DNA from 3 places in the Pseudoalteromonas spongiae UST010723-006 genome. Region 3 is predicted to be linked to each of the others. Evidence: predicted binding sites of a transcription regulator. Region 3 holds the regulator's gene; each other region holds the start of a gene.
What was found. Region 3 encodes ArgR, which controls arginine synthesis, uptake and breakdown. Its sites were predicted from a motif close to ANTGAATANNTATTCANT; they were not measured.
Positions count from the first base shown of each region.

Region 1: PSPO_RS07545 (citrate synthase) is a predicted target of ArgR. The motif match lies at 5,765-5,782, and genes of this name have one in related genera.
Region 2: PSPO_RS06070 (YjiH family protein) is a predicted target of ArgR. The motif match lies at 4,441-4,458, and genes of this name have one in related genera.

Region 1 covers NZ_CP011039.1:1,597,217-1,605,623, forward strand. The annotation lists gene PSPO_RS07520 (2-oxoglutarate dehydrogenase E1 component) at 1-2,186, opposite strand, end outside; gene PSPO_RS07525 (succinate dehydrogenase iron-sulfur subunit) at 2,278-2,988, opposite strand; gene sdhA (succinate dehydrogenase flavoprotein subunit) at 3,000-4,772, opposite strand; gene sdhD (succinate dehydrogenase, hydrophobic membrane anchor protein) at 4,773-5,120, opposite strand; gene sdhC (succinate dehydrogenase, cytochrome b556 subunit) at 5,114-5,488, opposite strand; gene PSPO_RS07545 (citrate synthase) at 5,878-7,164, shown strand; gene PSPO_RS07550 (aminotransferase class V-fold PLP-dependent enzyme) at 7,283-8,407, shown strand, end outside.
Region 2 covers NZ_CP011039.1:1,272,808-1,281,214, reverse strand. The annotation lists gene PSPO_RS06085 (aminotransferase class V-fold PLP-dependent enzyme) at 1-1,172, opposite strand, end outside; gene PSPO_RS06080 (ankyrin repeat domain-containing protein) at 1,337-2,674, opposite strand; gene PSPO_RS06075 (DUF2897 family protein) at 2,809-2,988, shown strand; gene PSPO_RS06070 (YjiH family protein) at 2,985-4,385, opposite strand; gene bamC (outer membrane protein assembly factor BamC) at 4,544-5,608, opposite strand; gene PSPO_RS06060 (glycine cleavage system transcriptional repressor) at 5,862-6,395, shown strand; gene bcp (thioredoxin-dependent thiol peroxidase) at 6,407-6,880, shown strand; gene rluB (23S rRNA pseudouridine(2605) synthase RluB) at 6,957-7,832, opposite strand; gene scpB (SMC-Scp complex subunit ScpB) at 7,886-8,407, opposite strand, start outside.
Region 3 covers NZ_CP011039.1:2,257,985-2,266,391, reverse strand. The annotation lists gene PSPO_RS10525 (ABC transporter ATP-binding protein) at 1-522, shown strand, start outside; gene PSPO_RS10520 (Dyp-type peroxidase) at 537-1,448, shown strand; gene argR (transcriptional regulator ArgR) at 1,489-1,956, opposite strand; gene mdh (malate dehydrogenase) at 2,244-3,182, shown strand; gene PSPO_RS10505 (DUF885 domain-containing protein) at 3,292-5,118, opposite strand; gene hemW (radical SAM family heme chaperone HemW) at 5,201-6,337, opposite strand; gene rdgB (RdgB/HAM1 family non-canonical purine NTP pyrophosphatase) at 6,337-6,930, opposite strand; gene PSPO_RS10490 (alkaline phosphatase) at 7,135-8,407, shown strand, end outside.

The sequences.
Region 1 (8,407 bases), 660 kb from region 3:
CCTTGGCCTTCATAGCCATGCGGTAGCAATATAGTTAAGCCACATAAACGGCCCCACTTTTGCTCACCAGAACTTAAGAATTGGTCAAATACAACCTGTGCGCCGTTGGCAAAGTCACCGAACTGCGCTTCCCAACATACAAGCGATGTTGGTTCTGCTGTTGCATAACCGTATTCAAACGCAAGTACCGCTTCTTCAGATAGTACCGAATCGTACACTTCAAACGCGCCTTGTTCAGGGCGAATATTTTGTAGCGGCAAATAGGTAGAAGCATCTGCTTGGTTGTGCACTACTGCATGGCGGTGGAAGAACGTACCACGACCAGAATCCTGACCGGTAATACGAATATCTGTACCTTCGTCTACTAGTGATGCATAAGCAAGTGTCTCAGCCATACCCCAGTCTAGCGGCTTTTCGCCCGCTGCCATCGCTTTACGATCATCGTAAATTTTCTTAACGCGAGACTGTGCTTTGTGGTTTTCAGGGTAATTAGCAACTGATTCACCCAATGCTTTCAGCTTATCAAGCGGCAGCGCTGGATCGTATGCAACGTCCCAATCGTGACCCACAAACTTAGACCAATCTGATGAGTGTTTTGTGTCTGGTTGAATTTCATCAACAACACACACACCGTTGTCTAAACCGTTACGGTAGTTATCAGCAAGCGCTTTTGCTTCATCAGCACTTAATACGCCTTGAGACACGAGCGTATCAGCGTAAATCTGACGCGGCACAGGGTGCTTTTTGATTTTCTGATACATTAACGGCTGAGTCGCATTTGGCTCATCCGCTTCGTTGTGACCATGACGACGGTAACATACTAAGTCAATTACTACGTCACGCTTAAACTTGTTTCGGAAATCAAGCGCAAGTTGCGTTACAAAAGCAACTGCTTCTGGGTCGTCTGAATTTACGTGGAAAATAGGTGCCTGCACCATTTTCGCGATATCAGTACAGTATTCAGTTGAGCGAACGTCTTCTTGTTTAGAAGTTGTAAAACCAACTTGGTTGTTTACAACGATACGAATCGAACCGCCAACACTGAATGCGCGTGTTTGTGATAGGTTGAATGTTTCTTGAACCACACCTTGGCCAGCAATTGCCGAGTCACCGTGAATAGTGATAGGTAGTGCTTTTGAGCCATTCGTACAGCCTAAACGGTCTAAACGTGCACGTACTGAACCCATTACCACCGGATTAACGATTTCTAAATGCGACGGGTTAAACGCAAGTGCCATGTGCACGTTGCCGCCCGTAGTTGCGAAATCAGATGAGTAACCCATGTGATATTTAACGTCACCAGAACCTGCTAATTCGCCATATTTACCAGCGAATTCATCAAACAGAACCTGAGGGTTTTTACCAAGTACGTTAACTAAAACGTTTAAACGACCACGGTGCGCCATACCAATAACGGCTTCTTCCTGACCACTTTCCCCTGCTCTGTGAATTAATTCTTTAAGCATAGGTACTAGCGCATCACCACCTTCTAGTGAGAAACGTTTTGCACCTGGGAATTTAGCACCTAGGTATTTTTCAAGACCATCAGCAGCCGTTAGGCCTTTTAAGATGCGTAACTTAGTTTCGTTGCTAAATTGAGGCTGGGCAAAGTTAGATTCTAAACGCTGTTGTAACCAACGTTTTTCTTCTGTAGACGTGATATGCATATATTCAGCGCCAATCGAACCACAGTAGGTTTTCTTAAGTGCTGCATATAAGTCTTTTAGTTTCATAGTGTCACTGCCTGAAGCAAATGACCCTACGTTGAATTCTTTATCTAGGTCAGAATCCGTTAAATCGTGGTGTTCAAGTGTTAAATCACGTACTTTTTCACGCTGCCACAAACCTAATGGGTCAAGGTTTGCATTTTGGTGACCACGGAAACGGTATGCATTAATTAATTGCAGAACCCTAACCTGTTTTGCATCAGATGCGCCACCTGCTGCAACGACTACTTCTTTATGCTTGTTTTTCGCAAGCTCGGCAAATTGTGCTCTTATGTCGGAATGTTTTACATCGACATCTACACCTTCTACTTTCGGTAGTGCATCAAACACTTCACGCCATTCGTCAGAAACTGAACTCGCGTCATCTAAGTACGCTTCATACAGTTCTTCTACGTATGCGACATTACCACCGTTAAAGTGAGAAGACTCTAGCCATGCCTTCATTACACCTTCGTGCATTTATAAGCCCTTTTTACTAGCGCAGAATACTAAGTTTTAGTTAAACGGCGATAACATAGTTATCGCCGCGGTGTTTTGTGTTACTGCCGTTTTATACCGAACGGTTTAGTAACATAGACTTAATGTGACCAATTGCCTTAGTTGGATTAAGGCCCTTAGGACACACGTTGACACAGTTCATGATACCGTGACAACGGAATACGCTGAATGCATCGTCTAAATCTGCTAAACGTTCTTCTGTCGCCGTATCGCGGCTATCAGCTAAGAAACGGTAAGCGTGTAGCAACCCAGCAGGACCAATGAACTTGTCAGGGTTCCACCAGAATGATGGGCATGAAGTTGAACAACATGCACATAAGATACACTCATATAAACCATCAAGCTTGTCACGTTCTTCAATTGATTGAAGACGCTCTTCACCGCCTGTTGGCTTATCGTTGATTAAGAATGGCTTAACTTTCTCGTATTGTGAATAGAATTGAGACATATCAATTACTAAATCACGAACAACTGGTAAGCCTGGTAATGGACGAATAACGATTTTACCCTTACCTAGTGCAGATAATGGAGTAATACACGCTAAACCGTTTTTACCATTCATGTTTACACCGTCAGAACCACATACACCTTCACGGCATGAACGACGGAAAGAAAGTGTTGGATCTTGCTCTTTTAATTGTAAAAGTGCATCCAATACCATCATATCGCGACCTTCTTCTACCTCAAGGGTATAGTCTTGCATACGCGGTGCGTTGTCTACATCTGGATTGTAACGATAGACAGAAAATTGTAATTGTGCCATTGACTTCGCTCCTAGTAAGTACGTGCTTTAGGTGGGAAGGCTTCACGTGTTTTAGGTGAGAAGTTCACCTCACGCTTAGACATTTCTTCCGTCACTGGGCTATAAACTGAGTGACATAACCAGTTTTCATCGTCACGCTCTGGGAAATCGAAGCGCGAATGTGCACCACGGCTTTCTGTACGGAAATTCGCAGCAACAGCTGTTGAGTACGCAGTTTCCATTAAGTTATCTAGCTCTAAACACTCAATACGTTGCGTGTTGAACTCAGATGACTTGTCGTCAAGACGTGCGTGCTGTAAGCGTTCACGAATTTCTTTAAGCTCTGTAAGACCTGTTGCCATTGCATCACCTTCACGGAATACCGAGAAGTTAAGCTGCATGCATTTTTGTAGGTCTTTCTTGATCTGTACTGGGTCTTCACCTTGGCCTGGTTTAGAAGTTTCCCAACGATTGAAACGAGCCATCGCTGCTTCTAGATCAGATTCAGATGCGTCTTTCGAAATTTCAGCATCTTTTAGGTATTGACCAAGGAAGTTACCCGCTGCACGACCAAATACAACAAGGTCAAGTAGTGAGTTACCACCTAAGCGGTTTGCACCGTGTACAGATACACATGCAATTTCACCTACTGCGAATAAACCTTCAACTAATTTCTCATTGCCTGCACCATCTACGTTAATAACTTGACCATTAACGTTAGTTGGTACACCACCCATCATGTAGTGACATGTTGGGATTACTGGAATTGGCTCTTTTGCAGGGTCAACGTGTGCGAATGTCTTAGAAAGGTCACAAACACCTGGAAGACGTAGGTTTAGCATCTCAGCACCTAAGTGATCTAACTTAAGTTTGATGTGCGTACCCCATGGGCCTTCACAACCGCGGCCTTCACGGATTTCTGTCATCATTGCACGAGCAACAACGTCACGACCCGCTAAGTCTTTAGCGTTTGGTGCGTAACGTTCCATGAAGCGTTCGCCGTCTTTATTTAGAAGATAACCACCTTCACCACGACAACCTTCTGTAACTAGTGTACCTGCACCTGCAATACCCGTTGGGTGGAACTGCCACATTTCCATGTCTTGCATTGAAATGCCAGCACGTGTTGCCATACCAACACCGTCACCTGTGTTAATGTGCGCGTTTGTTGTAGATGCGAAGATACGACCTGCACCGCCAGTTGCTAAAACAACCGCTTTAGATTTGAAGTAAACTACTTCGCCGCTTTCGATATCAATAGCAGTACAACCAACAACGTCACCCTTGTCGTTTTTAACAAGGTCTAATGCGTACCATTCAGAGAAAACATTTGTTTTGTTTTTAACGTTTTGTTGGTATAGGCAGTGAAGAAGCGCGTGACCAGTACGGTCAGCTGCTGCTGCAGTACGTGCAGCTTGTTCACCACCAAAGTTTTTCGATTGACCACCGAAAGGACGTTGGTAAACACGGCCATTTTCAAAACGTGAAAATGGTAAACCCATGTTTTCTAATTCTGTAATTGCTTCAGGACCTGTTTTGGTCATGTATTCAATCGCGTCTTGGTCACCGATGTAATCAGAACCTTTTACCGTATCGTACATGTGCCATTCCCAGTTATCTTCGTGGGAATTACCTAAAGCAACTGTGATACCACCTTGTGCAGACACCGTATGAGAACGGGTTGGGAATACTTTAGAAATAAGTGCACAAGTTTTACCTGATTCACTGATAGCCAGTGCAGCACGCATACCCGCACCACCGGCACCAATTACTACAGCGTCAAATTCTCTTGTTGAAATAGCCACTTACACACTCCAAAGAACAAAGAAACCAACAGCTACATATGCAAAAGCCATCAGGTTTAGGAAAAAGCCTAGGATTGCGCGCAATTTAGCGTTCTTAACATAGTCAGTTAGAACTTGCCACAAACCAATACGGGTATGAACCATCATGCAAACTAGCGCAGCTAAGGTATACACTTTTACTGCTAAGTTAGAAAATAATCCCTGCCACGCTTCAAACGTTACAGTTGGAGTAGTAAGAAAATACCCTAAGATAAACAGAGCATATGACGCTAATACAAGTGCTGTTGCACGTAATGATACAAAATCTTGTACACCGTCGCGTTTTAGAGATGCTTGATTAACTACCATATCCATACTCCTGCTAACACGGCTAATACAACCCATAGTGCCATTACAAACTTAGCACTTGCGTTACCTGAACCTAATTCTTCAAAACGACCCATATCCATTAGAAGGTGACGTACACCTGCAACTAAGTGATATAGAAGCGCGATTACCGCACCCCATGCAATGAATTTGGCAATGAACCCGGTAAACAGGCTCTTGACGAATTCAAAACCTTGAGGAGAAGAAAGTGATTCAGACCATGCCCAAATTACAAAAGATAAAGCGAAGAACAACGCCACACCAGAAATACGGTGCAGAATTGAAGCTTTAGCAGTTGCTGGCATCGAGATAGTAGATAAATCTAGATTTACAGGTCTTTGCTTTTTCACTGTTACTTGCCCATTGACTCTAAGGAGTCCAACAATTGTTGTTATAACCCACCAAAATATTGGTGGAACCATCAAAGCGAAATTTGCCACACAGCGATGACGAGTCGCAGTATGAAAAAACAGCATTCGCTCCAGACGAAAGGCATTCACGTTTTAGAATGCCTACCACAGTATATAAGACCATATGGCCTATTACAATTCTTGTTTAATAAGAGGTGCTTGCGAAGTAGCCATTGGTATAATATTTATTCGATCGAAGAATAGTTATCATCAATTGATGCATTTAAATTGACTTTCTTCCCTATTTATAAGTTAGAATAGATAGAATTTGCTTAACATCCGTATCAAAAATAACAAACTGGTTTGTTATATTTAAAGGAGATAATTAGATGGCAGACAAAAAAGCCACGGTCCATATTGATGGGCTAGATCCTATCGAACTTCCTATTTACTCTGGCACAGCTGGTCAGGACGTTATCGACGTTCGTACCCTAGGCAGCCATGGTTACTTCACGTTCGACCCGGGTTTCATGTCTACTGGTTCATGTGAATCAGCTATCACGTACATTGATGGCGCTAAAGGTGTTTTATTACACCGCGGCTACGCAATTGACGATTTAGCTGAACAATCAAACTATATCGAACTATGTTACTTACTATTAAATGGTGAGTTACCAAATGCCGAGCAGTTAGCTGGTTTTGAAAACGAAATCACAACTAACACTATGCTTCACGAAAAAATTGGTGCTTTCTTCCAAGGTTTCCGTGTAGATTCACACCCAATGGCAATGCTATGTGGTGTTGTTGGTGCACTTTCTTCTTTCTACCACAAAGATTTAGACATCACAGATCCAGCTCAACGTCATCGTAGTGCTGTTCGTCTAATTGCTAAGTTACCAACAATTGCGGCGATGTGTTACAAGTACAACATCGGTCAGCCGTTCGTATACCCACGCAACGATTTAAGCTATGCAGAAAACTTCTTACACATGATGTTCTCTGTACCTGCTGAAAAATATGAAGTAAGCCCTGTTCTTGCAAAAGCAATGGACCGCATCTTCATGCTTCACGCGGATCACGAACAAAACGCGTCAACATCGACTGTACGTTTAGCTGGTTCTTCAGGCGCTAACCCGTATGCATGTATCTCTGCTGGTATTGCATCACTTTGGGGCCCTGCGCACGGTGGTGCTAACGAAGCATGTCTAACAATGTTAGAAGAAATCGGTTCAGTAGACCGCATCGATGAATACGTTGCGAAAGCAAAAGATAAGAACGACCCATTCCGTCTAATGGGCTTTGGTCACCGTGTTTACAAGAACTTCGACCCACGTGCAACAGTAATGCGTGAAACGTGTCACGAAGTACTTAAAGAACTAAACATTGAAGATCCACTACTAGACGTAGCAATGCGTTTAGAGCAAATCGCACTAGAAGACCCATACTTCATCGAGAAGAAACTTTACCCTAACGTAGATTTCTACTCAGGTATCATTCTTAAAGCGATTGGTATTCCAACAAGCATGTTCACTGTAATCTTTGCAATGTCACGTACCGTTGGTTGGATCTCACACTGGGATGAGATGTTATCTCAACCTGGTCAGAAGATCGGTCGTCCTCGTCAGTTATACACTGGTGAAACAAAGCGTGATTATAAAGACGTAACGTCTCGTTAATCCTCTTTGAGTTTAAAAAAGCCGCTACTTGCGGCTTTTTTAATGTCTAAATCCCGTCAATAATTGCGAAAATTAGTGTATTTCATTAAAATCGCCGCTCGCATTCTCAGGTGGCACTATGTTAGATAATCAAAAAATCCGTTCTCATTTTCCATTTTTTAAACACACTGAATTAGTTTATTTAGATAATGGTGCAACTACACAAAAACCTCAGAACGTGATTGATGCAATTACCGACTTTTATACATACCACAATGCCAATGTGCATCGAGGCGTCAGTGAGTTTGCGTCAAACACTACCGCTTTATATGAGCAAGCGCGCACAAAATTAGCACACTATTGTCAGGTAAAAGCAGAACAAATTGTTTGGACCAAAGGCGCTACCGAAGCGATAAATCTGGTTGCCAGCTCGATTGATGCACATATCGAAAAAGATGATGTTATTATTATTTCGGCGCTTGAACACCACGCCAATATTGTGCCTTGGCAAACGCTGTGTAAACGCACAGGTGCAAAGCTTCACATTCTACCAGTCGATGCAAATGGCGTACTAAATTTAGATGTTAGTTTAGCCATGATTAACACACTAAAGCCAAAACTAATGGCGATTAGTCACGCATCAAATACCTTAGGTAATATTTTACCAATACAAGACTTGCTTGATGCCGCACATGCCATCAACGCCATTACTTTGGTTGATGGTGCACAAGCGATGCAACATTTAAGGCCAAATATTAGTGCGCTAAGCTGTGATTTTTATGTGCTTTCTGCACACAAGATGTTTGGACCAACAGGCGTTGGCGCATTAATCGCTAAACCACACAGCCTATCTTTACTATCAACTTACCAAACTGGCGGCGAAATGATAGAACGCGTTAGCTTTAATGAAACAAGCTTTCGCCACGGTAACGCCCGTTTCGAAGCAGGCACGCCGAACATCGCCGGCGTGATTGGTTTTGCCGCTGCACTTGATTTTATGGGCTCAAGCGAGATGGCAACGCAACTAGCTGTTGAAAAAGCGCTCTATCAATACACGCTAAACGCACTTAAACAGATTGATGGAATAAAAATTTACGGCGATTTAAACAATAATATCGGCACAATTAGTTTTAACTACAAAGATGAGCATAACCTAGACGTTGCGACCCTACTCGACCAAGCCGGCATTATTGTACGTTCAGGTAACCACTGTACTCAGCCATTGATAAATCTACTCGGTGTTGCGGGTACCATTCGTGTCAGT
Region 2 (8,407 bases), 990 kb from region 3:
GCATTTGCAAGCTTATCTTTAAGCGCCATAATACGCTCACACGCACTGTTAATTTCATCTTCACTTGCCATTGGGCCAAATGATAGGCGAATTGCGTTCTCACTTTGCCACGGCGCTAGATTCATCGCATCGAGTACAAAGCTACTCGCAGCACCTGAACTACAAGCAGAGCCTGCACTCACTCGAATGCCAGCAGCATCAAATAAATTCATTACTTCGCTGCCTGCAATGTTAGCAACACTAAAGTTAATTGTGGTTGGAACCGATACTGAAAAGTCGTTATTAAAAACGATTTCATCAAATGTATGCGACAATGCGTTTGCTAACTTATCACGGTAACTCGCCAACACATCTGCCGATTTAAACGGGCTTGCTTCGCCCTTTTGCATTAATTCAAATAACTTTTTTAAACCTGCTATGCCCGGCAAATTCTCGGTACCTGAACGCGCGCCACTTTCTTGCCCACCACCTGCAATAAAAGGTGTCAGTGGCGCATCTTCACTTAAATATAAAAAGCCAATACCTTTAGGTGCATACAGCTTGTGACCAGAAAACGGCGCATAATTGATGCTTGTTTGGTCAAGATCCAATTTTTGTTTACCTAAACCTTGTACACAATCCACCATCCAAAACACATTTGGATTGTTATCACGGATCACTTTATCTAATGCTGCGATGTCTTGTGTTGCACCTGTTTCATTGTTTACTATCATGGTACAAATTAGCAGAGCATTTTTGCTGTGCTCTGCAATAAACTGATGATCGAGCAAGCCTTTTTTATCAACTGGAATTGCTAATATTTCAGCGTTAATTTCAAGTAACTCATTCCAATGCTTTAGCGTATTTGGCACGGCTTTGTGCTCAGTTGCACCATAAAGCAATACTGGCTTTTCGATGGTGTGATTTTTTGCAGCAACCAATGCAGATACAACCGACGTTTGGATCCCCTCGGTTGCACCCGAGGTAAATAGCAACCTTCCCTTTTCAGCGCCAATTAATTGTTTGCCTAATTGGCGTGTGTCTTCCATTAAACGCTTGGCTTTTAACCCGGTAATGTGAGATGACGACGGATTACCAAACTCCACTTCCATACAGTGCATCACTTCTTGAGCGATTTCACTGTAAACCGGTGTTGTTGCATTGGCGTCTAAATAAATTAAAGATTGGCTCATGGTTACTGCTTTATTACTTTATGGAATATCTTATAACATTGTTTCAAATATCCATCAGAAAGGCTAATAACATTTCGTTTTGACCTAACGGCTTTTTATAAAGCTTTTACCACAAACAAAAAAGGCCACTGTATTAGTGGCCTTTAATAATTATTAGAAACAGCTTAGCTGAGCACAGTTGTTAAGATCACCAATAGCAGTAATAACGCTAATATGAGTGATATTGGCGACAATATGCGAATAAGCGTTAATGCAAACGGGTGCTTAATATTTGGGTATAAGTTGCTGCGCTTTAATGACAAGGCAAAAGCAAATGCACCGAGTGACACTAGCGTTGTCGCAATGCTGATTTCTGTTTTTATAGTAATTGAGTCTGAAAAGATCAGAAAAATCTGTAACGGCAAAATAAAACACACTAATGCATGTAACAAATGCACATGCTGGATCAGTTTTAATTGCCCTTCTTCACTCAATTCTTTAATACCAAACTTGTGTTCGAAGTGCTTTATCACTTCAGGCAGCTCTAGTTCAACCGCTAAACGATATGGTGTAAGGCCATCGCTGTCTTTTTGATGATAATTTACGCCACCGTTAAGCGCTTTACTAATAATATCCAAACTGCGAGCTCGCACCGCAAAATGCAGCAAGTTATTACCTTTTAAATCGCATTCAGTTGCACGTTCCTTGCTTAGCAATGCATCAAATACATTTGCAAAGCCTTGCTTAGCTGACCAAATTAAGGCAGTTAAACCATCTTCATCAGTGATCTGCCCTTTTGCCCCCTGCTCGATAAATCGCATACATAAGCTTTGTTTAGCATCAGGCTGTGAAATATGAGATAGCAGCGCGCGCTCTAACAAACGGTTATCAACTTCACCATCAGAGAGTGCAAGCAACAAATCAAAAAAGTCTTCGCCTTGACGCAATCTATCGGCGATTTCTTCTGCCAATACATTGGTATCGCCAGTTACATTACTTTTTATAAAGGGTAAGGCAACTTCACGAAAATCATCATCCGCCCAAATCGCTAACACATCATCGTGTGATAACGGCATGCCGAGGTTTAAAAACTGCTGAAACAGCTTAAAGAAACGCAAATGCATACACAGTGAGGTAAGTGTTAGCTCACTTTGCATTGCAACCTGATTACCAATCGCCGCGTATTGGTCGATTCGTGATAACAAGAGTTCGCTTATTGCTTCTTTGCTATTGAGTTGCTGATGTAAATGGGCAATAGCCGATTCAATATACTGCTGAGCATTATCATCGTATTCAAATATATGCTGATAGAAACATTGCTCAAATGGCTCTGCCGGCTTTAGCCACAATAAATAATACAGTGGCGGTAGCACGCTGGTGCTGATCCCTTGCGCGTCTTTGGTCTCTTCGCATTTCGGCCAAGCTTCAAGGGCATCCAAAATAAATGCGCCATTTTGCTCTAACAAACCTTTTAATAAAAGTGGATAAGCCTCAGGCCAAACTAATACTCGCTCAAGTGACAACGCAGTGCTCCAGAATAAAATGTAATTACGCGAAACGCGCTAATAGTAACAACTATTTAATTGATGAAAAAGAACTTATTAAGTTCCATTTACTGGGTTAAAATTAAAGAAATTCACAACTTTTAGGCAAATCTATGAGCATCTGGGCCACAATCTTAATAATCGCAATTGTGCTTGGCGTGATTTGGAGCAATATCGCTTTACTAAAGCATTCCGCAAAAATGGATATGAAAAACTTTAATCAAGATCCGATAGAAAAAGCTCGCCGCTCATTAGAAGAAAAACAGCGAGCCGAAAAAGATCAAGAAAATTAACCTACTAGCCAATGTCCCATTAAGGCGATTACCGGTAGCGTTACTAATGTACGTAAAATAAAAATCATAAATAACTCAAAGATATTTACTGGAATTTTGCTACCTAGTAACAGTGCACCCACTTCAGACATGTAAATCAACTGGGTTACACTCATTGCCGCAACCACAAAACGCGTCAGTTCACTGTTAATATTTTGCGCCGCCAAAATTGATGGAATAAACATGTCGGCAAAGCCAACAACCACAGTTTGCGCAGCCTTTTCAGCTTCCGGAATTTGCATCAGTTCAAACAGTGGAATAAACGGTGTGCCTAACCATTGAAATACTGGCGTATATTCAGCAATCACAAGAGCAATCGTACCGATCGCCATAACGACTGGCAGTACCGCAAACACCATATCAACGGCATTTTTTAAACCATCAATAAGCGTTTCTTTAATTGTTTGTGCATGACGTGCTTTATCAAGTGCTACATCAAGTGAATGTTTAAACAAGGTTTTCCCTTCAGGTAATGCCTCTGGATTACCTTTTACTTCTTCACCATCAATGTATATGTCTTTTTTGAATCTAAGTGGTGGCAAGCGCGGAACAATCAGTGCAGCGGCAATACCCGCCATACAAACAGTAAGGTAAAACGGTGCAAATAAATGCGCCAATTTTACTTGACCAATAACCACCAAACAAAAGGTAATTGAAACCGCCGAGAAAGTTGTACCAATAATCGCCGCTTCACGCTGTGTATAATGTTTTTCTTCATACTGCTTCGCAGTCATTAAAATACCCACACTGCCGTCACCTAACCAAGAGGCAACACAGTTAACGGCACTGCGACCCGGTACACCAAAAAGTGGACGCATTACTTTAGTCAGTAACGTACCGACTAATTCAAGCAAACCGAAATTAAGCAATAAAGGCAGTAATAAACCAGCTAAAATAAATACCGAAAATAGAATTGGCATCAACTCGTGCAGTACCAAGCCACCAACTGCGTCTGAGTGAATCTCAATTTTGGTATCACCAATCGAAAACGTACCGACTTTTAAGTACGCCATTAGCACAAAAATAGCGCCTAACGTACGTGCCACAAGCCAAATCGGGCTAACAATCAGTAAGTGACGAACAAAGCTACCCGCTTTTAAAAACTTTGGTTTAAATAGCGTAGCTAAGCCCGATATTACTGCCATTGACACAATTACCGATGTCACAATAAGCGTAATTGAGTGTGCTAACGCGCCTTTTAATTCCTTAGCCAATATCGCTATGGGGATAGTGAATTCGCCACCATAGTTAATCGGTGTCATAAATAAAAACACGCCTATTAATGACGGAATAAGGAAAATCATTATGGTCGCAAAATTACTGCGTGGTGCAGTCGATTGATTAGCTTCCAAACTCATACTTGTTACCTTTAAAGTGATAGCGGTAAATTGATTTGCATATCTTTGCCAACAAAATGCATAACCATTTACTTATTTGCTATTTTAATCGCTACTTTTCTATCGTTTAAAAGCAAAAAAGAGCCGAGGGCTCTTTTTTGCTAATCCAATTTTATAAATTATTGAACGGTTACACCGCGCTCTTTTAGCATGGCTAAAATAACTTGTAGTGTATCGCTTAACGTGCCCGGCTCTAATGTTTCACCCTCAGCATCAAGCCAAGTAATTGATGTGCCACCGGTCTTCGTTTCAGCAACCAATAATTGATACTGACCTGCTTCAAGTGGCAGTTTACGAACGTCATCACCCCAAATTGAATCCCAAACGCTTTCATCTGGTGTTTCGTACGTGGCGAAAATTAAGTTACGAGATTGCTCGATTTCATCAATATTGAAACCAACGCGCTCTAAGAAGCTTGGGAAGCGCTCAAAAATAGCACGTGCTTTTTGCTCAGTTACAAACGCCGCGTTACCTTTGTCATCAAAACCCATTTGCAACGATACAATGCCGCGAGCTTTGTTTAATTCAACCATTAACTGTCGGTAGTTAAAGTCAAACTGACCAATAAATTCATTTAGCGCCGCCACTTCTAAACGCTGCTGCAGTACCGCTGTCAACTCGTCGTATTTCGATTCAAAATCAACTAATTCAACCTTTACCGATGCGGTACGTTTATGCTCTTCAGTTTCAACGATAAACTTAAATTTTTGACGGCTTAATTCGCGCTCTTCTTCCCACCACCAAACATCAATTGGTTCTTCAATTGTATGCCAGTTAGTCACTACGAAATTGTCAGCTTTATTTTCTGTGGTAACTTGGCGCTCAACGAATAAATCGTCAATCGCTTGCCAAATAAAACTTTCTAAATCTTGAATACCTTCGTTTTTATCGAAGAAAATGCGCGACTCTTTATCACCTTCGTTAATCCATGAACCTTGTGCAAAAGTAAGCACTTGAGCCGGTGCTTTTACCAGATATAACGCACTTTCTTCAGCTGATGTATATTGTGCCGAGTCAAGATCGTAGGCAGGATCTTTGTATGGTTTTGTCAGGTTACCTGGCACTTTAAGTTCATCATTAACACGGTAATTGCGTTTATGATGCGAATCATTGGTGAAAACAGAACAAGCAGTAATCGCCATTGAGATAGCGACAACCAATGAATTTCGGATCCAATACTGCACAAATTTCTCCTTGGTGTGCTCTTTATTATTTGCTTGATTTGACGCAGCACACACTGTTTGGTTCATAATATTATTCTCAAAATTGCCGCCTATGTTACTTTTACTAAGGACCAAACACAAGAAACCACCACCCTATCTTTAGTTTATTCTTAACAATTCGCTATAATTTTCACCACATCATATATTTACATGGTTGAACCCATTTAAATTTGCTAAAATTCGCGGCCACGTTATTAACCCATTGAGACTAAAAATGACGTTAAACACTGGAAATCAACTTGTTGTTACTGCCATCGGTGAAGATCGCCCAGGCATAGTGAGTGAGCTTACCAAGCTAGTAAGTGAAACTAATTGCAATATTATTGATAGCCGCATTGCCATTTTAGGCAATGAATTCACCTTTATAATGTTGCTTGAAGGCGATATTTCTGCCATTAGTCGTGTTGAATATAATATTCCGACAAAAAGCGTTGAGCTTGGTTTATTAACCATGATGAAACGCACCAGCCAACATCAGGAAAAACAGTATAAAGCAGGTTATAAACTCACCTACCACGGCCCTGATACGCCGGGCACACTAAGCAAAGTGACGCAATTAATGGCTGACTACCAAGTAAATATTGCAGCACTTAAATCCGATAGTGTAGAACAAGATGGTGATGTGGTAATGCGCTCGGAAATTGACATTAATTTCTCGCGTGACGTGGATGAAGCTGAATTTAAACATCAACTTGAGATCATTTTTTCAAAGTCTAACGTAGAACACATTTTAAAACGGATTCGATAGGAAATTATAATATGAATACGCTTCAAGCTGGCGATAAAGCACCGCTATTCTCACTTGCCGATCAAAACGGTGACACAGTAGAACTTGCAGAATTATTAAAAGAAAACAAAGTACTTGTTTATTTTTACCCTAAAGCATCTACACCGGGCTGTACAGTACAAGCTGAAAATCTGCGCGATCATAAAGCGGAACTTGCAGCGCTTAATACCGTTGCGGTTGGCATTAGCCCAGATCCAGTAAAACGCCTTAAGAACTTCGAAACCAAAAAAGAGCTTAACTTCCCGCTGTTATCTGACGAAGACCACGCCATTGCCGATGCATTTGGTGTGTGGGGTTTAAAAAAGTTTATGGGTAAAGAGTATGACGGCATTCACCGTTTGTCTTTCCTTATTGGACAAGATGGTACAATTGAACATTTCTTTAATAAATTTAAAACCAAAGATCACCACCAAGTGGTTATCGATTACTTAAAAGAAAATGCTTAATTAAGAAAAACATTCTTAATTAAAAAAAGCGCCAATTGGCGCTTTTTTTATATCTACAATTCAGTTAAGTACCGAATTACTTTTTTGGTGCACGGCGTTTATTGCCCGGCGTCACACGTTGATTATGCTTTTTAACCGCTTTACGGATTTTGTTAATCTTAGCGCGGCGATCTTTACGCTTCTCAGGCATTACCGATAGTTTTGTTTCGGTTTCGCGGCGCATTCCTACCGTTTGACGTAAGTAGTTCACATCTTTTAGGTTTAGCTCTTCCCAACCACCTTGCGGTAAACGTTTATTTAGTAATAAGTCACCATAGCGCACACGAATTAGGCGTGATACTTCCACTTCCTGTGATTGCCATAAACGACGTACTTCTCGGTTACGGCCTTCGGTTAAGGTAACGTTAAACCAGTTGTTTAAACCGCTTCCGCCTTGTGGCACTACCGATAAGAACTTAGCAAAGCCATCGTCTAACTCAACGCCATTTGTCACATTTTTCAGCGTTTGATCCGTTACTTCACCGAATACACGTACTGCGTATTCACGTTCCACTTCATAACTTGGGTGCATTAAGCGGTTCGCAAGTTCACCATCGTTAGTAAACAGTAGTAAGCCTGATGTGTTGATATCTAAACGGCCAATGGCAATCCAGCGATCATTTTCAAGCGGTGGTAAACGGTCAAATACGGTGCGACGACCTTCAGGATCTTTACGTGTACACAGCTCACCTTCAGGCTTGTGGTACATTAAAATACGACAAACACGTTCGTTTGACGCTTCAACCTTAACAACATGTCCGTCAAGGCGGATACGCTGTGTTGGCTCGACACGGTCACCTAAACGGGCAACTTTGCCATCAATACTAACACGACCCGATTCAATAAATTTTTCACATTCACGACGTGAACCTTTACCAGCACGTGCTAATACTTTTTGTAACTTTTCGCTCATTATTTTCTCATGTAACTTCGCAGCTAGGAATTGTTGGCTATTCTAGCACAGAGCTAATCAAGTTGCGCAGGCTCACTGAGGATTTGTGAGATTTTTTCGTCTTGCGCTACTGGTAATGGCGGTAATTCATTCAATGAAGACAATGAGAAGTGATCTAAGAATTGTTTGGTGGTGCCATAAAGCGCCGGTTTGCCCGGTACTTCTTTATAGCCAACCACTTTGACCCAATTGTGCTCTAGCATTGTTTTAATAGTTTGGCTGCTTACGGTAACGCCGCGCACTTGCTCTATTTCACCACGGGTAATTGGCTGACGATACGCAATTAAACTTAATGTTTCTAAAAATGCACGGGAATATTTAGGGGCTTTTTCTTGCCATAGTTTATTAAGCCACGGCGATAAACTGCTGCATGCTTGAAACCGATAACCTGATCCCACTTTTACTAACCGCACACCGCGCGTCGCGTAGTGCGCCATAATGGCATCGATAGCGCTTTGAATACGCTTTAGGGATATAGCGAAGTCACTTAATACGGTGTCTCGCAGCTTGTCTTTGGTTAATGGCGTATTCGCAAC
Region 3 (8,407 bases):
CGTATTATTAAAGATCAGCAAGTTTCCGCTATTTTTGTAACCCATTCCAAAGAGGAAGCTTTTGCCTTTGCTGATAAATTGGCGATCATGGAAGAGGGCAAAATTGCACAATTGGGCACAGCAGAAGCACTTTATCGCAAACCTGCGACAAAAGGTGTTGCGGCATTTTTAAGTGCTGGTATTTTTATCGATGCAGAAGCGACATCGAGCACTGAATTTAAAACTGAGTTTGGTACCATTACTTCACTTGAACCTGTTACCAATGACCAAAATGAAGTGTCAGGAAAAGGCTGTATATACTTAAAGCCTCAATATTTAACTTTAAGCGAAAACGAACAAGGAGTAGGCGAGTTTGTTGCGAGCCGTTTTGTTGGTAACCGCTATTTATGTCGTGTAAAACTAGGGCAACAAGAACTTGAAATTCCATGCGCGCAACATCAGCGCTATGCTTATGGTCAGCGATTAGCTATTGATGTTCGTCCGCATTTGGTTAATTATTTCGCTTATACTAATAACAATTAAGTAGGAAACCCGCTATGCCACAAGCGCAATCAGGAGTTTGTGCTGAAGCCAATTTACATGGTGTGCATTTATTTTTAAATGTATTAGATGGCCAAGAACTCAGCTTGTCGAAAAAATTGGCAAGTATTATTGATATGCAAGAGCGGTTTGATCACGAATTTTCAGAAGCGCTTGTGTCGTGTGTTGTGGCGATAGGTTCGCAATTCTGGCCACATATTTACCCCAGTAAAATGCCAAAAACCTTGGCAGGCTTTCCACAATTTGAACATATTGAGCATGCTACGCCGTCACGTCCAATAGATTTAATGATTCAAATTAGGGCAGATCGTCTTGATGTAGTTCATTTGTTTGTGATGGAAGTGATTGAATTACTGAGTGGTGATATTGAGCTGATTGACCAAGTTAAGTGTTTTCATTATTTAGATGGTCGTGACCTAAATGGCTTTATTTATGGTGTTGCCAATCCCCATGGTCGCAAAAAGCAGCTTGTTGCTTTAGTGGGGGATGAAGACGTTGCATTTTCTGCAGGCAGTTATATTCATGTGCAGCGTTATCGTTATGATTTAAAGGCATGGCAAGAAATCTCAAAAGCTGAACAAGAAATTGTAATGGGTCGAATGGCTAATTCTAACCAAGCGGTTAGCTGCGCTCCGGAAAACAGTCATAGTGCTCGTACAGAACTTTACGATGACCATGGCAATGCATTATTTTTAAATCAAGGCATGCCATTTGCTGATATTAACCAACAGGGCTTTTTATTTATTAGCTGTGCAAACAATGGCTATGCGTTTCAAACGCTTCTCAAACACCGTTTAGGCTACATTGATGATAATGGCCCAGATATGTGGCTAGAGTTTGCGAAAAGTGATTTTGGTGCGGCATTTTTTGCACCATCAGTGAATATGCTAAGGGAATTAGCTAGGTAGCAGAGAGTTCATCAATGAGGATGAACTCTCAAAAATAGAGTTACACGTTTTCAAATAAGTTTTTTACGCGTTCAAGCGTGACATCAATTTCTGAAATTTTTGCTGGCGCAATAAAAATCGTGTCATCACCGGCAATGGTGCCTAACACACCGTCTGCTTTGCCAAGTGAATCAAGCAAACGTGCAATTAGTTGTGCAGCACCTGGGCTGGTACGAATGATGATCATCATTTCGTTATGCATAATATCAATTACCAGTTGGCGCAGCGGACTTTTCGCTGTCGGTACACCCATTTCTGCAGGTAAACAATACACCATCTCTTGTTTTGCATTACGTGTGCGTACAGCACCAAATTTACTTAACATGCGAGACACTTTGCTCTGACTAATATTGTCAAAACCCATATCTTTTAAGGCATCAACAATCTCGCCTTGTGAACCAAAGTTTTCTTCTTTTAAAAGGGCTTTGAACGCTTTAACCAGCGCTTCTTGTTTATCTTGTATTTGCATGTGAACGGGCTGTTTAACCAATTGATGGACGTTACCTTAAATTTTACACAAGTTAGGGTTAAATGCATTAATAAAATCGTCATCTTAATTCAATTAGAGTTGAATTAATCTCAATGAAAACGCGATTTTTTTAATTGATAGCGTTGTCAACTAATCTAGTCGGATAAAGTTTACAACTATGGTCGAGATTTATATAAAAAATACCTGTTTTATTTGTTTTTATGCGCACTTTTCATTATCTTTATGGCACTTTTTTAAATACCTACCTCTAATCACGGAGAATTCACATGAAAGTTGCAGTTTTAGGCGCAGCTGGTGGTATCGGCCAGGCCCTTTCTTTATTACTTAAAACACAATTACCAGCTGGTTCTGAGCTATCGTTATATGATGTAGCGCCAGTTGTTCCAGGTGTTGCTGTTGACCTATCACATATCCCAACTGCAGTTAAAGTTGAAGGTTTTGGTAAAGACGATTTAGATGCAGCACTTGCTGGCGCAGATATCGTAATTATTCCAGCAGGTATGCCGCGTAAGCCGGGTATGGACCGTGCAGACTTATTCAATGTTAATGCAAGCATTGTTAAAACACTTGCTGAAGGCATTGTTAAAAACTGTCCTAAGGCGCTTGTAGGTGTTATCACTAACCCTGTAAACGGCACTGTACCAATCGTTGCTGAAGTATTCAAAAAAGCAGGTACTTACGAAGCTAACCGTGTATTCGGTGTAACAACACTAGACGTTATCCGTTCAGAAGCGTTCATCGCTGAACTTAAAGGCGTAGACGTTGCTTCTGTTAAAGTACCAGTAATCGGTGGTCACTCAGGTACAACTATTCTTCCACTTCTTTCACAAGTTGAAGGTGTTGAGTTCACAGCAGAAGAAGTTGAAGCACTTACTCCACGTATTCAAAACGCAGGTACTGAAGTTGTTAACGCAAAAGCGGGTGGCGGTTCAGCGACACTTTCAATGGGCGCAGCAGCTGCACGTTTCACTCAGTCTTTAGTTAAAGGCTTACAAGGTGAAGAAGGTGTTATCGACTACGCATACGTTGCAATCGACGGTGGTGACGCTGCATACTTCGCACACCCAGTACGTTTAGGCAAAAACGGTGTTGAAGAAATCCTTTCTTACGGTGAGCTTAGCGCATTCGAAGAGAAAGCAAAGAACGACATGCTTGAAACGCTTAACAAAGACATTCAAGAAGGTATCGACTTCATCAACGGTTAATTCCGAGATAAGTTGTTACAGTAAAGAAGGCCGCAATTGCGGCCTTTTTTGTATCTTAATTGATAAAAAATAAAAGGCGCTTTATACGCCTTTTATTTTTTAATGCTTATTAACCTTGTTTGCTTGCAACCCAATCGTTTACAAAGCCTTCAAGAGTATTAAGCGGCACTGGACCGCTCTTAAGCACTACATCGTGGAATTCACGAATATCGAACTTTTCACCAAGTTGCTTTTTCGCGCTTTCACGTAATTCTACAATCTTGATCATACCGATTTTGTACGCCGTTGCTTGTGATGGCATTACAATGTGACGCTCTACCATCTTAACGCCGTCTGAGGTTGCATTTGGCGTGTTATTTACGTAGTAGTCGATACCTTGTTGGCGCGTCCACTTCATCGCGTGAATACCTGTATCTACTACTAAGCGACATGCACGCCATAACTCCATCGCTAAGCGACCAAAGTCTGAGTAGGGGTCTTCGTATAAGCCCATTTCTTTAGGCACCATTTCAGAGTATAAACCCCAGCCTTCAACGTATGCTGTGTAACCGCCAAATTTACGGAATTTAGGAACGCCTTCAAGCTCTTGCGCGATAGCAATTTGCATGTGGTGGCCTGGAATACCTTCATGGTAAGCAAGCGCTTCCATTTGGTAAGTTGGCATCGCTTCCATATCGTACAGGTTGGCATAGTAAATACCAGGGCGTGAGCCATCTGGCGCAGGTTGCTGGTAAAATGCTTTACCTGCTGCTTTTTCACGAAATGCTTCAACACGTTTTACAATCATGTCGGCTTTTGGCTTAACGATAAATAACTCATCAAGGCGCGACTTCATGTTATCGATCATTGCTGTCGCATCAGCAAGGTATTTTGCTTTACCTTCTTCCGTGTTTGGCAAGTAGAACTGCTTGTCGGTTTTCATGAATTCCATGAATGCTTTTAAGTCGCCTTTAAAGCCAACTTTATCTTTGATTTCACGCATTTCATCATGAATACGTGCAACTTCAGCTAAACCAATCGCGTGAATTTCTTTTGCCGTAAGATCGGTTGTTGTCGTGCGTGCTAATGCATTGTTGTAGTAAGCTTCACCTTGCGGGAACTTCCAAGCACCATCGCGGTTATCAGCGCGAGATTCTAAACCAATTAAGTAGCTGATAAGCGATTCATAGGCAGGACCAACTGCAGTTTTAAGCGCATTTGTTGCATCAGTGATAAGAGCGTCTTTTTCAGCTTGTGCGATTTCTAACTTTGCCACTTTGCGTTTAAAGTCAGCAAGCAGGGTTGAATCTTCACCAGTAGTGAAAGGCGCACCTTTCAAAATGTTTTTGCTTGAATCAATTACATGTGGGAACACGAATTTAGGCGCGATAATGCCTTTTTCAGCACGAGTTTCTAAATCTTTTTCAAGTTGTTCAAATACGGTTGGTACACCATTTAAACGAGAAATATACGCTTTTGCATCACTTAAATCGGCAATTTGATGTTGGTTAATCAAAAATGCAGGGATCATTGAGTGTGTGCCATACATTTGATTTACTGGATACGTGTGGTAGCGCCATTTAAAGTCATCAATGCTTTGTACTAAACGCTGTTCCATTAAGTCATAGCTAACTTGTGTCGTGCTATCTAGCTTGCTGCGGTCAAATGCGCGCAGCGTTTCAAGGTCTTTTTTCGCAAGCGCTAAATCTTCTAACGCACGTGCTTCAGAACCGTCGTCCCATTTGTCATAGTCTTTTTTGATGCCCATGTAGGTTTGGTAAACAGGGCTGCGCATTACGCCGCGCATAAAAACTTCTTCAAAGAACGCGTTTGCACGTTCGCTTTCTGATTGTTGTTTAACGACTTCAGCAGTTGTATCTTGTGTTGTTGCTGGTGTTTGACAACCAACTAAAAAAACAGAGCTGATTGCTGCTGCAATTAATGAGCGCTTAAGCATTTTGTTTTACCTTTATAGTTATGACTTTATAACGAAGTATTTACTCAACGTTACTGTTTTACAGGGGTCGCTACAAACGACGTTACACAAATAATTGTAACAAGTCATTTAAAAAGCGGTGTCCTTTTGCGGTAACTTGCCAGATATTGTCGTTTTTTTGCATTAATCCTGCAGTAACCGCGTGATTTAAATTAGTTTCAACGTGTTCAAGTGGCAGCCCAGTAAACTCAACAAACTCGTTGATGTTGAATGATTCATGTAGGCGCAAGCGGTTCATGAAATATTCAAAAGGCAGTTCATCATTTGCTACGTGCCAGCTATCAAATAGGTATGGTCTGGTTAAGTTCATATAGCCTTTAGGATGTTTTACCTTAACAGTGCGTACCAGTTTTTGTGTTGTTAAATCGGTGATTTTGCCATGGGCGCCACAGCCAATACCCAAGTAATCACCAAAACGCCAGTAATTTAAATTATGCTGACATTGAAAGCCCGATTTGGCGTAGCCTGATATTTCATATTGCTCGTAACCTGCATCTGTTAACAGCTGGTGGCCTTGTTCTTGAATCTGCCACAAGGTTTCATCTTCAGGCAGTACAGGCGGTTTTGACGCAAATTGGGTATTAGGCTCAATGGTGAGTTGATACCACGAAATATGGGGCGGATTGAGCGCGATAACTTGTTTAAGATCATTCAGTGCATCATCGATGGATTGTTCTGGCAATCCATGCATTAAGTCCATATTAAAACTGTTTAAACCTATGGTCTTTGCCAATTTTGCTGCATTAATTGCTTCATCGGCATTATGAATACGGCCAAGGCTTTTTAGTTTGTCTTGTTGCAGCGATTGAACACCAATCGAAATACGATTAACGCCAGCTGCGCGGTAGCCAATAAAGCGCTCAGCTTCAACGGTACCTGGGTTAGCTTCAAGGGTAATTTCTATATCATTTGCAAATGGTATAAGGCGCTCAACACCTTGCAATAAAGTAGCTATAGCTTTTTCACTAAACAGGCTCGGTGTACCGCCACCGATAAATATACTAGTGAGTTTGCGGCCTTGCACATAAGCAAGGTCGGTTTTTAAATCATCTAGCAAGTGCTGTACGTAAGCTGATTCAGGAATATCTGACTTTACGCCATGACTATTAAAGTCACAGTAGGGGCACTTTTGCACACACCAAGGTATGTGTATATAAAGACTTAATGGTGGCAGTTTCATTAATTAGCCTTGAGCATGTCGAGCAGTTGATTAAGCGCCTTTCCGCGGTGGCTTAGGCTATTTTTAGTTGCTTTATCCAGCATTGCCGCGCTGCAATTTTTTTCATGACTAAAGAATATTGGGTCGTACCCAAAACCTTGTTCACCTTGACGCTCAGGTAAAATTTCACCTTGCCACACGCCTTGGCAAATTAAAGGGGTAGGGTCATCAGCGTGGCGCATTAATACTAATACACACCAGAAACGGGCTGTACGATTCGGATTATCGCCCAGTTCACTTAATAGCTTATCAATATTATCTGAGTCGTTGGCATTAACCCCTGCAAATCGTGCTGAGTAAATGCCCGGAGCACCGCCTAGGGCTTCAACTTCAAGACCGGAATCGTCGGCGATTGCCGGTAAGCCAGTAATCTTTGCCGCATGCCTTGCTTTGATTATGGCATTTTCAATAAATGTGGTGCCGGTTTCAGCAACTTCTGGCACATCAAACTCTGATTGTGCGACTACTTCAATATTCAAACTAGCGAGTTTATCCGCAAGCTCAGCAACTTTACCTTGGTTACCCGTTGCCAAAACGATTTTTTCAAATGACATAAAACGAAATTTCTAAAGGAATGATGTTAGTTATTATATCAAGAGCGCACGGGTATTGCTTTGTGGATTTTATGAAATGTTATATTGTTACTTTTCAATGGGTTAGGGTCTGAGTGATTATTCTAAATGCCATAAATATGAAATCTTAGTTTAACAATAGATAAGTAGGCTATCGCAAATTTTAAATCATACGGGTACAAAATAATGAAAAAAACATGTGTCGCCCTAGCAGTTGCTAGCTTACTTATGACGGGTTGTGGTTCTGACGATAAAGAAATCGTAGAAGTAATTAAAGAAGTTGAAGTGATTAAAGAGGTGGAAGTACCACCAGTAGCTGTTACTGAAGTTAAAAACGTGATTTTAATGATTGGTGACGGTATGGGCCCTCAGCAAGTTGGCTTACTTGAAGAGTATGCGCGCCGCGCACCTAATTCAACGTACAGTGCTAAAAATGGTGTGACTGCGTTATCTAACTTTGCCAATCAAGGTGTAATGGGCTTGTCTCTTAATGCACCGCATGGTGATAATGGTAAGTTGGTTGTTGACTCAGCGTGTTCTGCAACACAATTAGCAACAGGCTTAGCGGCAGGTTCTGAAATGATTGGCCTTGATGACCAAGGTAATATCGTTGAAACCATTTTAGAAAAGGCGAAAAAAGCAGGTAAAGCAACAGGCTTAGTATCAGATACTCGCATTACCCATGCAACACCAGCGGCATTTGCCGCGCACCAACCACATCGTTCGTTAGAACCCGCGATTGCTGAAGAGCTAATCGAAAGTGGTAATGTTGATGTATTACTTTCAGGTGGTGCTCGCGTATTCTTACCGTCTGATATTAAAACGGATGCAGCAGATCGTGACGTTATGAGTGCACTTGGCGCACCTGAGTCGGTGTATAAAAAATCAAAGCGTAGCGACAACCGTAACTTAGTCGTTGAAGCGAAAGAGCAGTTTGGTTATGAACTAGCGTTTGATAAAGCGCAGCTAGCTGCAACAGAAACAACTAAACTACTTGGTTTGTTCGCAAACTCGGGTATGGCTGACGGTATTGCCTACTCAGCATGTAAAGAAGCAAATAACTGTTCTCAACCATCGCTTAAAGAAATGACTAAAAAGGCACTTGATGTGCTTTCTAAAGATGAAGATGGCTTCTTCCTAATGATTGAAGGTGGTCAGATTGACTGGGCAGGACACGCGAACGATGCGGGTTGGATGCTACATGAACTATTAAAGTTTGATGAAGCGGTAGAAGCGGTTTACGAATGGGTAAAAGATCGTAACGATACGCTGGTTGTTGTAACAGCTGACCATGAAACTGGTAGCTTTGGTTTTAGTTACTCACGTTACAATATGCCTGAAGCAACAACACTTCCAGGCGATGGCATGCAAGGTCGCGACTACAAGCCTAACTTCAACTTTGGTGATTTAAGCCACTTAGAAATGTTGTATAAGCAGTCGGGTACTTTCTACAACATGC